4 regions of the Streptomyces sp. NPDC001292 genome follow, and region 2 is predicted to be linked to each of the others. Evidence: riboswitches for the same ligand, from Rfam matches in the RefSeq annotation. Region 2 holds a riboswitch; each other region holds the start of a gene.
The links. Region 2 has a riboswitch for cyclic di-AMP ahead of ACFY4A_RS03195 (M23 family metallopeptidase). Riboswitches for the same ligand answer to the same signal wherever they lie in the genome.
Positions count from the first base shown of each region.

Region 1: linked by a shared signal. The riboswitch ahead of ACFY4A_RS30080 (M23 family metallopeptidase) and the one ahead of ACFY4A_RS03195 (M23 family metallopeptidase) in region 2 are both predicted to bind cyclic di-AMP.
Region 3: linked by a shared signal. The riboswitch ahead of ACFY4A_RS22260 (transglycosylase family protein) and the one ahead of ACFY4A_RS03195 (M23 family metallopeptidase) in region 2 are both predicted to bind cyclic di-AMP.
Region 4: linked by a shared signal. The riboswitch ahead of ACFY4A_RS19525 (transglycosylase SLT domain-containing protein) and the one ahead of ACFY4A_RS03195 (M23 family metallopeptidase) in region 2 are both predicted to bind cyclic di-AMP.

Region 1 is NZ_JBIAXG010000035.1:16,308-20,259, reverse strand. It holds gene ACFY4A_RS30100 (hypothetical protein) at 1-14, shown strand, start outside; tRNA gene ACFY4A_RS30095 (tRNA-Lys) at 27-99, shown strand; gene ACFY4A_RS30090 (dihydrofolate reductase family protein) at 240-1,370, shown strand; tRNA gene ACFY4A_RS30085 (tRNA-Met) at 1,469-1,542, shown strand; cyclic di-AMP (ydaO/yuaA leader) riboswitch at 1,773-1,929, shown strand; gene ACFY4A_RS30080 (M23 family metallopeptidase) at 1,941-2,999, shown strand; gene ACFY4A_RS30075 (aldo/keto reductase) at 3,128-3,952, shown strand, end outside.
Region 2 is NZ_JBIAXG010000002.1:106,886-110,837, reverse strand. It holds gene ACFY4A_RS03205 (GNAT family N-acetyltransferase) at 1-463, opposite strand, end outside; gene ACFY4A_RS03200 (HPr family phosphocarrier protein) at 639-920, shown strand; gene ACFY4A_RS03195 (M23 family metallopeptidase) at 1,117-1,872, opposite strand; cyclic di-AMP (ydaO/yuaA leader) riboswitch at 1,885-2,045, opposite strand; gene ACFY4A_RS03190 (M16 family metallopeptidase) at 2,267-3,655, opposite strand; gene ACFY4A_RS03185 (M16 family metallopeptidase) at 3,652-3,952, opposite strand, start outside.
Region 3 is NZ_JBIAXG010000021.1:45,727-49,678, forward strand. It holds gene eno (phosphopyruvate hydratase) at 1-864, opposite strand, end outside; gene ACFY4A_RS22260 (transglycosylase family protein) at 1,112-1,801, opposite strand; cyclic di-AMP (ydaO/yuaA leader) riboswitch at 1,806-1,973, opposite strand; gene ACFY4A_RS22265 (transglycosylase family protein) at 2,156-3,196, opposite strand; gene ACFY4A_RS22270 (cytochrome P450) at 3,420-3,952, opposite strand, start outside.
Region 4 is NZ_JBIAXG010000017.1:60,858-64,809, forward strand. It holds gene ACFY4A_RS19515 (FAD-dependent oxidoreductase) at 1-296, shown strand, start outside; gene ACFY4A_RS19520 (HAD family hydrolase) at 428-1,234, shown strand; gene ACFY4A_RS19525 (transglycosylase SLT domain-containing protein) at 1,262-1,747, opposite strand; cyclic di-AMP (ydaO/yuaA leader) riboswitch at 1,753-1,940, opposite strand; gene ACFY4A_RS19530 (polyprenyl synthetase family protein) at 2,423-3,433, shown strand; gene ACFY4A_RS19535 (outer membrane lipoprotein carrier protein LolA) at 3,721-3,952, shown strand, end outside.

The DNA.
Region 1 (3,952 bases), on a different contig from region 2:
CTATGCTCGGGTAGGCAACATCGCCTGGGCCCTTAGCTCAATTGGCAGAGCAGTGGACTTTTAATCCATTGGTTGTGGGTTCGAGTCCCACAGGGCCTACGGCCGCAGGAGGAGGCGAGTCCCCTCCGACCTGCCCCGCAGCGCCCGGGTCGGCTTCGGCCGATCCGGGCGCTGCGGCGTCCTCCCCGGCGGGGTCGGTCACACTGGGGGCGAGTCCGTCGCCGAGAGAGAGGGCGTCGATGCCCCACCCGTACGTCCTGCTGTCCGCCGCCGTCTCGCTCGACGGCTACCTGGACGACACCGGTCCCGAGCGCCTGCTGCTCTCCAGCCCCGCCGACTTCGACCGGGTCGACGAGGTACGCGCGTCGGCCGACGCGATCCTGATCGGCGCCGGCACCCTGCGGGCCGACAACCCGCGGCTGCTGGTGAACTCGCCCGAGCGGCGGGCCGCCCGCCGCGCCGCCGGGAAGCCGGAGTACCCGCTGAAGGTCGCGGTCAGCGCCTCCGGTGAGCTGGACCCCCGGGCGCCCTTCTGGCACACCGGCGGCGAGAAGGTCCTCTACACGACCGACGAGGGCGCGCTGCGGCTGCGGCGTACGGGCCTGGCCGCCGACGTCGTGCCGCTGGGCGCCGAACTCGGCTGGCCCCGGCTGCTCGAGCACCTGCACGACGTGCGCGGGGTGCGTCGGCTCATGGTCGAGGGTGGCGGGACCGTCCACACACAGCTGCTCCAGCAGCAGCTCGCGGACGAGGTGCAGCTCGTGCTCGCCCCCCTGTTCGTGGGGGACTCCGACGCGCCCCGGCTGTTCGGTCCCGGGACCTACCAGGGCGGGCGGCTGCGGCTGGTGGAGACGCGGACCATCGAGGACGTCGTCCTGGTGCGCTACGAACCCACCGCTCCCGGCACCGCCGGCCGCGCCGCTCCCGCGGACCGGCACTGGCTCCGGCTCGCCTGCGAGCTGGCGGCGCAGTGCCCGCCGTCCCGGACCGCGTTCAGCGTGGGCGCCGTGGTGGTCGCCGCCGACGGGACCGAACTCGCCCGCGGGTACTCGCGGGAGGGAGGCGACCCGGTCGTGCACGCGGAGGAGGCGGCGCTGGCCAAGGTCGACCCGGCGGATCCGCGGCTGCCGGACGCCACGGTGTACAGCAGTCTGGAGCCGTGCGCCCGCCGCGCCTCCCGGCCGCGTCCGTGCGCCCGGCTGATTCTGGACGCCGGGGTGCGGCGGGTGGTGACGGCCTGGCGGGAACCGGACACGTTCGTCGAGGGCGCCGACGGGACCGGGGTGCTGGCGGCCGGGGGCGCGGACGTCGTCGTGGTGCCGGAGTTCGAGCAGCGGGCCAGGGAACCGAACCGGCATCTGCTCGGCTGAGCGGGGCCTCGACGCCGGCCGGGAACCGTGTGACGAACGGCGGACGGTGAGGTGGGCGCGAGCAGCCCTCCGGATGACATATACTGGTGTCACAACGACGCGGGGTGGAGCAGCTCGGTAGCTCGCTGGGCTCATAACCCAGAGGTCGCAGGTTCAAATCCTGTCCCCGCTACTGAAGGCTCAGGGCCGGAATCCGATCAGTGGATTCCGGCCCTGAGTGTTTGGCGGGCGCAAAGGCTCTCCCGGAAGTGGGGTCAACTCGCCCGGTTTTCGGTGGTCATGGACCGTAAGGTCGGGCCGGAAGGTTGAGCGATCAAGCCGAACGGCTTGGAATCCATGGCCCGCGTCTATTAACGTTCGGTAACGCAGCACGGTCGTCCCAGCCGTCACAAGAGGCGGCTCCGTGCCCGCACGCCGAATCCCGCAAGGGAACCGGGGAACCACCAACTTGGGGTGAATCGAGCGTAACCGCCGTGCGAGCACGGTTTGTTTACGCGCGTAGGAGACCTTCCCGCTCCGAACCCGTCAGCTAACCCGGTAGGCGAGACGGAAGGAAAGGAGTGCGCCTTCGTGGCGTCCAACCCGCCTGCCCCGGAAGCTCCGTTCGCGCCGAGCCGGCAACACGGAGAGACCTTCGGCTACGACAGCCGCCGCGCCGACGAGGGCCCCTGGGAGGAGTGGAACCCCACCGCGGAGTCCATCCGTCCCGTGCGCGGTCGGCACCGCGTCGCCAAGCAGCGCGGCGGCGGGCTCGCCCGCAGCTCCACCGTTCTCGGCGTCGGCGTCATCGCCGCCGTCGGCGCGGGCGGCATGGCCAGCGCCAACAGCGGCAAGCCGCCGGTGTCCATCTCGCTGCCCGATCTGCCCTCCGTGGGCTCCCTGTTCCAGGACTCCTCCGACGCGGCCCCCGAGGGCTCGTCGGCCGCGCTCAGCAGCGTCGGCGTGGCCGCCGCCGAGGCCGAGGGCGGCACCGCGGACGCCGGCGAGGTGCTGCGCAACCGGATCATGGCGCAGGCCGAGCAGCAGCAGGTCCAGATCGAGGCCAAGGCACAGGCGGACGCCGAGGCCGCCGCCGCCAAGAAGGCCGCCGAGGAAGCGGCGAAGGCGCGGGAGGCGGCCGAGGCCAAGGCCGCCGCCGAGAAGAAGAAGGCGGAGGAGGAGGCCAAGAGGAAGGCCGAGGAGGCCAAGCGGAAGGCCGAGGAGGCGCGGCTGGCCGAGCTGGCGAGGCAGTACGCGCTGCCCACCTCCTCGTACACGCTCACCTCCGCCTTCGGCCAGGCCGGCTCCATGTGGTCCTCCGGCTACCACACCGGCCTCGACTTCGCCGCCCCCACGGGCACCCTGCTCAAGGCGATCCACACCGGCACCATCACCGAGGCCGGCTGGGCCGGCTCCTACGGTTACCGCACGATCCTCACCCTCGACGACGGCACCGAGCTCTGGTACTGCCACCAGTCGTCGATCAGCGTCAGCGTCGGCCAGAAGGTCAGCACGGGCGACGTGATCGGCCGGGTGGGCGCCACCGGCAACGTCACCGGGCCGCATCTCCACCTGGAGGTCCACCCAGGAGGCCAGTCCACCGGGACCGACCCGACGGCGTGGCTGCGCGGCAAGGGCCTCACCCCCTGACGGGCACGCCTCGACCCTCACTACACGGACCGGTCTGACGAGCCAGTGAGGCCTGTTTGCGCAACCTTTGCGGCCGGATGCGGCCCGGCCCGGAATGGGCCGCTCCGGCGCGGTTGTTGATGTTGAACATGACTTCTCTGCGCAAACTGGGTTCGTCCGATCTCGAGGTCTTCCCGCTCGCCCTCGGCGGCAACGTCTTCGGCTGGACCGCCGACTGGGAGCAGTCCTTCGCCGTCCTCGACGCCTACACGGCCGCCGGAGGCAACTTCGTCGACACCGCCGACTCCTACTCCGCGTGGGTGGAGGGCAACCAGGGCGGCGAGTCCGAGACGATCATCGGCGAGTGGATCAAGGAGCGCGGCAACCGCTCCGACGTCGTCATCGCCACCAAGGTCAGCCAGCACCCCGACTACCAGGGTCTGAGCGCCGCCAACATCAAGGCCGCGGCCGACGCCTCCCTCAGGCGCCTGGGCACGGACCACATCGACCTGTACTACACGCACTTCGACCAGCCGGAAGTCCCCGTCGAGGAGATCATCGGCGCGCTCGACGAACTGGTCAGGGCGGGCAAGGTCCGGCACATCGCCGCCTCCAACATCTCCGCCGAGCGCCTTCGGGAGTCCCTGGACTTCTCCGAGCGCGAGGGTCTGGCCCGGTACGTGGCGCTCCAGCCGCACTACAACCTGGTCTCGCGCGACACCTACGAAGGCGAACTGCAGAACGTCGCCGAGCGGTCCGGCCTGGCCGCCGTCCCGTACTACGCGCTCGCCTCCGGCTTCCTGACCGGCAAGTACCGGCCCGGTACGACGGTGGACAGCGCGCGGGCGCAGGGCGCGGCCAAGCACCTCGAGACCGAGCGCGGCCAGAAGGTCCTCACGGCTCTGGACGAGGTCGCCCGGGCCCACGGCGCCGAGGTCGCCACGGTGGCCCTGGCCTGGCTCGCCGCGCAGCCG
Region 2 (3,952 bases):
TGGCCGGAAGCACCTCGGCGGTGAAGCGGCGGATGCCGCGTTCGCGGGCGACGGCCGCGATGTGCTCCAGGAGCGCCGAGGCGACCCCGCGTCCCTGGTGGGCGTCCTGCACCAGGAAGGCGACCTCGGCCTCGTCGGAGGGCGCCGAGGCGGGCATGCCGTCCGCACCGATGCGGTCGTAGCGTACGGTGGCGATGAACTCGCCGCCGACCGTGGCCGCGAGTCCCACCCGATCCACGAAGTCGTGGTGCGTGAAGCGGTGGACGTCCTTCGCGGACAGACGCGGGTAGGGCGCGAAGAAGCGGTAATACTTGGACTCGTCCGACACCTGCTCGTAGAAGCTGACCAGACGGCCGGCGTCATCGGCGGTGATGGGGCGGATCCGTGCGGTGCCGCCGTCGCGCAGCACCACGTCGGCCTCCCAATGGGCGGGGTACTCGTGCCGGTCCGGCGACGTCTGCATGGGCCCCAGCGTACGGCTCGCGTCCGACAGCGGCGCGAGGCAGTCTGTGGAGGACACACATCGGACCGAGGCCGCGGTCCGACGCCACCCGGAGCGGAGCACACGCCCGCTCCGGGTCGCTCCACGTGTGGAAAACTGGTCTAGACAACCCCGATCACCCGAAGGGCAGCAACACATGGCTGAGCGCCGCGTCAACGTCGGCTGGGCCGAGGGTCTCCATGCCCGCCCCGCCTCCATCTTCGTCCGGGCCGCCACGGCCGCAGGCATCCCCGTGACGATCGCCAAGGCCGACGGCACGCCCGTCAACGCGGCCTCCATGCTGGCCGTGCTCGGCCTCGGCGCCGAGGGCGGCGAGGAGGTCGTGCTGGCCTCCGACGCCGACGGCGCGGACGCCGCGCTGGACCGGCTGGCCAAGCTGGTCGCCGAGGGGCTCGAGGAGCTTCCCGAGACGGTCTGACCGGCAGGACCGGTCCAGCGCCGAAGCCGTGCCACCCGGACGGGGTGGCACGGCTTCGCCGTGCCCGGCGGGTCCCCGGAACACCGGAGGGCGACACCGGAAGGGAACACCGGCGAGGAACACCGGAGCCCCGGCTCGGGAGCCGGGGCCTCGGGGGTGTCGCGTGACGCGCCGGGCTGCGCCCCGGCGCAGGGGGTCAGACGTCGATGCCGTGCTTGCGGAGGTAGGCCACGGGATCGACGTCGGAGCCGTAGTCCGGGGACGTACGGGCCTCGAAGTGCAGGTGCGGTCCGGTGACGTTGCCGGTCGCGCCGGACAGGCCGATCTGCTGGCCCGGGACGACCTGCTGACCCACCGAGACCCCGAGGGACGACAGGTGCCCGTACTGGGTGTACATGCCGTCGGCCATCCTGATCACGACCTGGTTGCCGTACGCCCCGCCCCAGCCGGCGTCGACGACGGTGCCGATGCCGACCGCGTGGACGGGGGTGCCGCTCGCGGCGTGGAAGTCGATACCGGTATGGGTGCCGGAGGACCACAGGGAGCCGCCGGTCCGGTAGCCGGTCGATATGTAGGAGTCGACGATCGGCGTCACGAAGGCGTTGAGGCGCTTGCGCTCGGCCTCGCGGGCGGCGCGGGCCCTGGCCTCGCGCTCCTTCTCCGCGCGCTCCGCGGCCTGCTTGCGCGCGGCCTGCGCGGCCTGCTTGCGCGCGGCGGCCCTGTGCTGGGCGACGGCCTGGGCGTCGATCTTCTCGGCGACGCTGTCGCCGATGGTGACGACCGGGGTGAGGCCGGTGTCCTCGGGGGCGGGAGCGTCCGCGGCGAGGGCCGGGGCGGCGAGGGTGCCGATGACACCGGTGGTGGCCAGGGCCGCGACGCCCGCCGCGCGGGCGGTGGTGCGGTGCGTCCGGCTCGGCCGGCGGTGCTTCCCGGTGGCGCGGGTGAACGCCATGGAGACGTGGGTCCTTTCCTTCCCTGTCGCCTACCGGGTTAGCTGACGGGTTCGGAGCAGGAAGGTCTCCTACGGCCCCCTCGCGTCGCGCGCGGGTGTCCGATTCACCCCAGGGACGGTGGGTCCCCGGCTCCCCTGGCTCGCGCCGTACGGGGACTCGGCGATGACTGTCCGGTGCCGCGGACGCGGCGCACTGCCTGACGAACAGCCGGACCGACGCTAGACGGGGCCGCTTTCGATTCCCAAACGGATCAGAAGTTTTGTAGCGCATACCACAGGGCAGACAGGCAGCCTCCCCCTCAATCCGGACATCAAGGGGCCCTGGTGACGCTTCGGTCACCAGGGCCCCACGCGCGTGTGCCGGTCGCCGCGCTGCGGCGGCGACGAGGTGCCTCTACTCGGCCGTGACGACGGTGACCCGGCCGACGCCCAGGGCCTCGACGGGCTCCTTGATCTGCGCCGCGTCACCGACCAGGACCGTCACCAGCCGGTCCACCGGGAAGGCGTTGACGACGGCCGCGGTGGCCTCGACCGTGCCGGTCGCGGCGAGCTGCTGATAGAGCGTCGCCTGGTAGTCGTCGGGCAGGTGCTGCTCGACCTGGTCGGCCAGCGTGCCGGCCACGGCGGCGGCCGTCTCGTACTTCAGCGGCGCCACGCCGACGAGGTTCTGCACGGCGACGTCCCGCTCGGCGTCGGTGAGGCCCTCCGCGGCGAGCTTGCGCAGCACCGTGAACAGGTCGTCCAGCGCCGGGCCGGTGTTCGGGGTGTCGACCGAGCCGCTGATGGCGAGCATCGCGGCGCCCGACCCGTCGGGGGCCGACCGCAATACCTGGCCGAACGCCCGCACCCCGTAGGTGTAGCCCTTCTCCTCGCGCAGGACGCGGTCCAGGCGGGAGGTGAGGGTGCCGCCGAGGCAGTAGGTGCCGAGCACCTGGGCGGGCCACACGCGGTCGTGCCGGTCGGGGCCGATCCGGCCGATGAGCAGCTGCGTCTGGACGGCTCCGGGCCGGTCCACGATGACCACGCGGCCGGTGTCGTCGGCGGTCACCGGCGGCACGGGCCGCGGCTTGGCGGGGGAGCCGGTCCAGGCGCCCAGGGTCCGGCCCAGCAGCTGGTCGAGGTCGACGCCGGTGAGGTCGCCGACGACCACGGCGGTGGCCGTGGCCGGGCGCACATGCCGGTCGTAGAAGGCGCGGACGGCCGCCGAGTCGATGGTGCCGACCGTCTCCTCGGTGCCCTGGCGCGGACGCGACATGCGCGAGTCGGCCGGGAAGAGCTCCTTGGACAGCTCCTTGGCGGCGCGGCGGGCGGGGTTGGCCAGCTCGTGCGGGATCTCGTCGAGCCGGTTGCGCACCAGGCGCTCCACCTCGGAGTCGGCGAACGCGGGCGCCCTGAGGGCGTCGGACAGCAGGCCGAGCCCCTTGGCCAGGCGGGAGGCCGGGACCTCCAGGCTCAGCCGTACGCCGGGGTGGTCGGCGTGCGAGTCGAGGGTGGCCCCCGCGCGCTCCAACTCGGCGGCGAACTCCTCGGCGGAGTGCTTGTCGGTGCCCTCGGAGAAGGCTCGCGCCATGATCGTGGCGACGCCGTCCAGGCCGGCCGGCTCCGCGTCCAGGGGCGCGTCCAGCAGCACCTCGACGGCGACGACCTGCTGGCCGGGGCGGTGACAGCGCAGCACCGTCAGGCCGTTGTCCAGCGTCCCGCGCTCGGGCGCGGGGAACGCCCACGGCTTGGCCTCGCCGGCCCTGGGCCGGGGGTGGAACTCCATCGTGGCGAGCTCGGTCACTTCGCCGCCTCCTCGGTGTCGTCGGTGGCCGCGGCGTCCGCGTCCTGGGCGTCGTCCTGCACGTCGGCGGCGGTCGGCTCGTAGACGAGCACCGCGCGGTTGTCGGGGCGCAGGCGGGACTTGGCGACCTCCTGGACCTCCTCGGGCGTCACCTCCAGGACGCGCTTGACGGCGGTCAGGGCGAGCTGCGGGTCGCCGAACAGGACGGCGTAGCGGCACAGTTCGTCCGCCCGGCCGGCGACCGTGCCGAGGCGGTCCAGCCACTCGCGCTCCAGCTGGGCCTGGGCGCGCTCCATC
Region 3 (3,952 bases), on a different contig from region 2:
CAGCGGGTCCTCGATGGAGACGAGCGGGTAGGCGGCCACCAGCTCCTCGTAGTACTCGGTCATCTCCGCCGCCGAGCGCTCCTTGCCCTCGAAGACGTACTTGCCGTCCTTGTAGAACTCGGAGGCGGCGACGTCGAGCGCGAGGGCGATCTGCTCGCCGGGGGCGTAGCCGGCTTCCTTGATCGCCTCGAGGATGAGGTCGAGGGCCTCGCGGTTGGAGCCGAGGTTCGGGGCGAAGCCGCCCTCGTCGCCGAGGCCGGTGGACAGGCCCTTGCTCTTCAGGACCTTCTTCAGGGTGTGGTAGACCTCGGTGCCCCAGCGCAGGGCCTCGGAGAAGGACTCCGCGCCGATCGGGGCGATCATGAACTCCTGGATGTCCACGTTGGAGTCGGCGTGCGAGCCGCCGTTCAGGATGTTCATCATCGGCACCGGCAGCAGGTGCGCGTTCGGACCGCCCAGGTAGCGGAAGAGGGGGAGGTCCGAGGCCTCGGAGGCGGCGTGGGCGACGGCGAGGGAGACGCCGAGGATGGCGTTGGCGCCCAGCGAGCCCTTGTTGTCGGTGGCGTCCAGGTCGAACATGGCCTGGTCGATCAGACGCTGCTCGGTGGCGTCGTAACCGACGAGCTCCGGGCCGATCTGCTCGATCACGGCGAGGACGGCCTTCTCGACGCCCTTGCCCTGGTAGCGGTTGGGGTCGCCGTCACGGAGCTCGATGGCCTCGAAGGCGCCGGTGGAGGCGCCGGAGGGGACGGCGGCACGACCGGTGCTGCCGTCGTCGAGGCCGACCTCGACCTCGACCGTGGGGTTGCCTCGGGAGTCCAGGATTTCCCGGGCTACGACGACGTCGATGGACGGCACGAGCATCTCCTTCTGGGATGTGACGCTGGAAGTGCGGGGCGTGAGCCTTGCGACTAGAGCCTAACCGTCCCGGGGCGGCGACCGGCCGACCGACCGCCTCGTGGACAGAGTGACGGCACCCATTGTTCCTTTTCGGAACAAAGGAGAGGGGAAGGTTCGGGAACGGCCCGGCGAGCGGCAGACGAAAAGCCCCGCCCCGGCGCGCAGGGGGAACGCGCCGGGGCGGGGAGCCCATGGAGGGCGGGACGGGCCCTTACTTCAGGTGGAGCTGCTGGCCCGGGTAGATGAGGTCGGCGTTGTCGATGATGTCCTTGTTCAGCTCGAACAGCTTCTTCCAGCCGCCCTGGACCCCGTGCTTCGCAGCGATGGAGCTGAGGGTGTCGCCGGAGACCACCTTGTACTCGCCGTCGCCCTTCTTGACCTTCTCGCCGGTGGGCGTGGTGACGGTCTTGCTCGGGGCCGGACGCGTCGCGGAGCGGTTGGCGGCCTGCTGCTCGGTCGAGCGGGTGGTGGTGCTCTTGGCGGAGCTGCCGCTCGACGACGGGGACGCGGGGGCGCCGCCGGTGTAGGCGGCGCCGGACAGACCCTTGCCGCAGACCGGCCAGGCGCCCTTGCCCTGGCCCGCGAGGACCTTCTCGGCGACGGCTATCTGCTGCGACTTGGAGGCCAGGTCGGCGCGCGAGGCGTAGGCGGTGCCGCCGTACGCGGCCCAGGTGGAGTTGGTGAACTGGAGTCCGCCGTAGAAGCCGTTGCCCGTGTTGATGGACCAGTTGCCGCCCGACTCGCACTGGGCGACCGCGTCCCACTCGGAGGCGGTGGCGGCGGACGCGTCGCCGACCGCCATCAGCGGGGCGGCGACTGCGGCGCCGGCGACACCGGCGAGCGCGATGACACGGGTGGCCTTGGACGTACGACGGTGCTTGCCCTTGCTGGAGAACAGCATGGATGGATCCCCTCACCGACGCCTGCGAGGTGAGCTGTCGGGTTCGGGCCGGTTGAGTTGCCCGGCCGTGCCTCCTGTGTGAGGCACGGCTCCACCCCTAGCCGCTCCGGTCAACTGCCCGGCGCGGCACTTACCTTGGGTCCCCCGCTCCTGCCCACGGCGCTTGACGCGACGACTGTTCCCGTGCGGCCGCTGGCAGGATTCGGCGTTGCGGCAGCCGGGGCTCGCGGTGACGAGCGGTCATGACCGTAGGCATGCGCTCCGCCGAAATCCAAAGACGATCAGTACTTCTGAGACTCATCCCACACTTTCAGCGAATGGGACATTCGGCGCGAAGTGTGACGTGAACTCCCGCTAGTCGTGGGTCGTTTCGATAGGGACATTCAGGGCCTGACCGGCGGTGATGTGGTTCGGGTCGGACCCGATCACCCCCTTGTTCGCGGCGTACAGCGCGCCCCATCCGCCCTGGAGGCCAAGGGAGTCGGCGATCGACTCGAGCGAGTCGCCGGCACGGACGGTGTAGGAGTCGCCGACCGCGGCGCGCGCGGAGCCCCCGCCGCGTGAGGCGTGACGGCCGGAGGACGCGGCCGCGTGAGAGTCGGCCGAGTCCTCGACGGCGCTGCCGCCGCGATGCCGTCCGGTACCGAGCGCCCCGGTGTCGACCAGCGCCGAAGTGGCGCCGATCCGCCACGACTTGTCCGCGTCACCCCGCTCCGGCGTGATCGAGGGCGAGGCGTCGGGCGACTGGGGCCCGCTTACCGCGACATCGGGGGACGTGTCGGACTTGGTCGGCTTGCCCTTCTCGGCGGGCGAGGACGGTGAGGGGGAGGACGTGGCGGGGGATGCGGTCGGCGAGTCGGAGGAGCCCGCCGAACCGGGGCCGGTGTCCGACGAGCCGGACGAGCCGGTCGACGTCTGCGACGAGTCGGACAGGCCGAGGTCGTCCGTGAGGGACTTTCCGGAGGAGTTGGAGGATCCCGAAGAATCACCCACGCCGGTGTCGACCTTCGCCGCCCCGGACTTCTCGCTGAGCCCGGAGAGCAGCCCGCACGTCGGCCAGGCACCGGGCCCCTGGTCGGCGAGCAGCTTCTCGGCCACGGCTATCTGCTGGGACCGGCTGGCCTGGTCGGCGCTCGAGGCGTAGTCGAGACCGCCGTACTTCTCCCAGTCGTCCTGCGCCAACTGCAGGCCGCCGTAGTAGCCGTTGCCGGTGTTGGCGCTCCAGGCGCCGCCGCTCTCGCACTTGGCCACCTTGTCCCACGTGTTGCCGTCGGCCGCGCTGGCGCCGCCGGCGCCGATCAGCGGGATGGCGATGGCGGATCCGGTCACTCCGGCGGCGACGAGGAGGGCCGGAGCCTGACGGGGCCGACGGTGACGACCGTTGCCGGAGAGCATACGGAGACCTTTCGTGCGACAGCGGTGACCGGCGTGGCGACCACGGACTCGGCGCCACGCCGATGGGTGAAAGTATCGGCTGACGATCGCTTGTCACAAGTTCATGCCGCACAGATCACGTGAAGATCACACAGTTGAACGTGTGTCATCTTCGTGCCCGTCAGTGGGTGGACGTGGTGCGGTGGCGGGAGCCTTTTCCGGCCTTGTCCGACTTCCCTGCGACTTACCGGCCTGGGGTGAACCGCACCGGCAGCGTCCGCAGTCCGCGCATGATGAGCCCGCCGCGCCAGCGCAAGTCGGCCGGATCCGTATCCAGTCGCAGGTCCTGGAGCCGGGTGAGGAGGGTGGCCAGCGCGGTCTGGCCCTCCAGGCGGGCGAGCGGTGCGCCGAGGCAGTAGTGGATGCCGTGTCCGTAGCCGAGGTGCTGGTTGTCACGCCGCCCGAGATCGAGGACGTCGGGGCCGGCGAACCTCTCCGGGTCCCGGTCGGCGGCGGCGAGCACGACGAGGACCGGGTCGCCGGGGGCGATGTCCTGCCCGCCGATGGTGAGCGGCCGGGTGGCGTAGCGCCAGGTGGCCAGTTCCACCGGCCCGTCGTAGCGCAGGAGTTCCTCCACTCCCGTCTCCAGCAGGCCGCCGTCCCCCTCGGCGAGGGACCGCTGGAGCCGGTCCCGCTGCTCGGGGTGGGTGAGCAGGGCGTAGATGCCGTTGCCGATGAGGTTGACGGTGGTCTCGAAACCGGCGAACAGGAGGATGA
Region 4 (3,952 bases), on a different contig from region 2:
CGGTGCGGACCCTCGCGGGCGAGACCCGGGAACTGGCCGCGGACCACGTCATGGCGGCCACCGGCTACCGCGTCGACATCGCCGCGATGGGCTTCCTCGGCCACGAGCTGCGCACCGGACTCGCGGTGAGCCGCGGCGCCCCCAGGCTCGGCGCGGGCTATGTCTCCTCGGTACCCGGCCTCTACTTCACGGGATTGCCGGCGGCGGCCTCGTACGGGCCGGTGATGCGGTTCGTGTGCGGCACGGAGTTCGCCTCCCCGCGGCTGGCCGAACACCTTGCTGCGGCGCACGGTTGAGCGCCACCTCGCCTGCCGCGCGAAGGGCCCGTATCAATAAGGGAGTTGAGGAGAGGACGCCAGGAGCGCGGTGGTCGCCGCGGTCGTCCGGTTCCGGTCGAGTCGGCGGGCCGGAGCATCCGTATTCTCTGATCATGGCCGCCCTCGCATATGCCCTCATCGCCACTGACCTGGACGGAACGCTGCTGCGCGGCGACGACACCGTGTCCGAACGGTCCCTCGCCGCGCTCGGGAGGGCGGCGGCCGCCGGTGCCCGGCACCTCGTGGTGACCGGACGGCCGGCGCCGCGGGTGCGGCAACTGCTCGACGTCCTCGGCGCCACGGGGCTCGCGGTGTGCGGTCAGGGCGCACAGCTCTACGACGCCGGGAGCGACCGCCTGCTGTGGTCGGTCACCCTGGACCGGGAGCAGGCCGAGACCGCGCTCGGCAAGATCGAGGCCGAGGTGGGGGAGGTGTACGCCGCGGTCGACCAGGACGGAGTCGAGGGGCTCACGCTCATCGAGCCGGGGTATCTCATGCCGCACCCGTCGCTGCCCGCCGTGCGGGTCGAACGGCGCGACGACCTGTGGCGCGCGCCCATCAGCAAGGTGCTGCTGCGTCACCCGGTGCTGTCCGACGACGAGCTGGCGGCGGCGGTCCGCGGCGTGGTGGGGTCCCTCGCCACGGTCACCATGTCGGGCCCCGGGACCGTCGAACTCCAGCCGTGCGGCATCACCAAGGCGACCGGACTGGCGCTGGCCGCCGAACACCTGGAACTGGGCCGCGAGAGCGCCCTCGCCTTCGGCGACATGCCCAACGACATCCCGATGTTCCAGTGGGCCGCCCGGGGGGTCGCCATGGCCAACGCCCACCCCGAGCTCAAGGCGGTGGCCGACGAGGTCACGATGTCGAACGAGGACGACGGCATCGCCGTCGTCCTCGAACGACTGTTTGTCTAGCCGGTGTGTGGGCCGGCCGTGGTTCGGTCAGTACGCGCCGAAGACGTTGTCGATGGAGCCGTACCGCTTGGCCGCGTAGTTGCAGGCGGCCGTGATGTTGGCGACCGGGTCGTAGATGTCCCAGGACGTGCCGTTCACGTGGTACGCCCGGAAGGTCGGGTCGATGACCTGGAGCAGACCCTTGGACGGGATGCCCATCCTGGCGTTGGAGTCCCAGAGGTTGATGGCACGCGGGTTGCCGGAGGACTCGCGGATGATGTTGCGGTGGATCCCGTTGTAGGAGCCCGGGATGCCGTTCTCCGCCATGACCGCCAGGGAGGCCCGGATCCAGCCGTCGAGGTTGTTCGCGTAGCCGTAGCTCGCGGCCGTCCGGACGGTGGACGGGGTCGCCGCGGACGCAGTCGTGGCGCCGAGCAGCGGCACGGCGAGGACGGCTGCGCTCGTGCCGGTGACGGCGAGGGCGCGGACGAGGCGGGCGGTGCGGGAAGAACGGCGCTGACCGTTTGCAGGCATGGGGGATTTCCTCTCCGTCGCCTGCGAGGTGAGCTGTCGGGTTCGGGCGGGGAGGTGCCCGGCCGTGCCCCGAAGGGCACGGCTTCACCCCGAGCCGTTCCGGTGCGGCGTACGACGTAGGACGTACGTGCCCGGCCCGGCGGCTTACCTGGGTCCCCCGCTCCTGCCATGGTTCATTCGGTCGTTGGGATTACGGGCGGCGGCAGGATTCGGCGTCCGCTCGTTGGCCGGGAACGTATGCGAGAGCACATGTCCCGAACAAGTGCCGGAATCACACATTGCCCTATTTGACCTTGGTCCGGGGTGTATGTGGTGCTTGATCCTTTGCGCCTGCAAGCCTCAACTCGGCGGCCAGTAAAGGGAATGTGAAGGAGTGCGGGAGATGATACGGACGGAGGGTGACGTGACCCAACTCACGGTTTGGGTGCCCGAAGGGCAATTGCCGCTAAAGAGAATTGAAACCCCAATAGGGGTGAATCGGACTTCAAGTGTGAGTGCGGGTGGGCCGTGTGGCGGAGGCGTGATGGTGGTCACGTCGGGTGATGTGGCCTGGCCCGTATAGGTGGGCGACATCGGTGATCGAAACGTGACCGGATACGCTGACTTGAGTGAGGGCAGCGACCTATCGACAAACCGTGTAATCCCCAGCAGACACCAGCAGACAGGAGACCCCTCGTGACCGTCGTCGGGCCATTCGGGCTGAGCGTGCGGGACCAGGCTCTCGAAGCCGATGTCCAGGCCGGATTGGCGGCTGTCGAGGAAGGGCTGCTCGAAGCCACCAAGAGCGAGGTCCCGTTCATCACGGGGGCCGCCCAGCACCTCGTCAAGGCCGGCGGGAAGCGGTTCCGGCCGCTGCTCGTGATGCTCGCGTCCCAGTTCGGGGACCCGTACGCACCGGGCGTCGTGCCGTCGGCCGTGGTGGTGGAGCTGACCCACCTGGCGACGCTGTACCACGACGACGTGATGGACGAGGCCGCCGTGCGCCGCGGGGTGGCCAGCGCCAACACCCGTTGGGGCAACTCGGTCGCGGTCCTGACCGGTGACTTCCTGTTCGCCCGGGCTTCGCAGATCCTCGCCGACCTCGGCCCGGAGGCCGTGCGGGTGCAGGCCGTGGCGTTCGAGCGGCTGGTCACCGGGCAGATCCTGGAGACGGCGGGTCCGCAGGACGGCCGGGACCCCGTCGACCACTACCTGGACGTGCTCGGCGGCAAGACCGGGTCGCTGGTGGCGGTGTCGTGCCGGTTCGGCGCGATGATGTCCGGCGCCGACGAGACCGTCGTGGACGTGCTGACGCAGTACGGCGAGCGGCTGGGCGTCGCCTTCCAGCTGGCGGACGACGTCCTGGACATCGCCTCCGACTCGCACGAGTCGGGCAAGACGCCCGGCACCGATCTGCGCGAGGGCATCGCCACGCTGCCGGTGCTGCGGCTGCGCGAGCGCGCGGCCCGGCTGGGGCTGCCCGAGGACATCGCCCTGTGCGAGCTGCTGGACTCCGACCTGAGCGACGACGCGCGGCACGCGGAAGCGCTGGCGGCGCTGCGGGCGCACCCGGCACTGGAGCAGGCCCGCCGGGACACCGTGCGCTACGCCGAGGAGGCTCGGGCCGCGCTGGCTCCGCTGCGGGAGTGCGACGCGAAGGCCGCACTGCTCCAGCTGTGCGACGCGGTGGTGCACCGGGCCGGCTGACGCCTGTCCGGTTCCGCGATGTCACCGGACGCCTTCGCCGGGCGGCCCTTTCCGAGCGGCGCCCTCCAGACCTACCCCTACGGGGTGGGGGAGGCATCGCCCTTTGTGTGTCATACCGCAGGCGTACACGGAGTTGGCTCCGGGGTCTGACGCTTCCGCCCGGCGGATTTGGTCAGATGGAAACCACGGACCACACCACTCCTCACCGATCTGGGTGAGAATGGCGGCTGAGGGTGACACCCCAGTGCAGAAGGACAGCCGCCGCCGATGACGGAGGTAGGGCACACATGGCACCGAACGAATCCGAAGCCCACGACCTGCGCGCGGGGCGCCGCAAGGCCGCGCGCTACGTCGTCCCGGTCACGGTGGTGGGGGTGGCGGCGGCGACCATCGGGCTCGTCCCGGCACTCGCCGCGTCCGGCGACCCCGACCTGCCGAAGATCACCGCACAGCAACTCATAGAGAAAATCGCCGAGTCGGACGTCCAGCAGCTGTCCGGCACGGTCAAGATCAGCACCG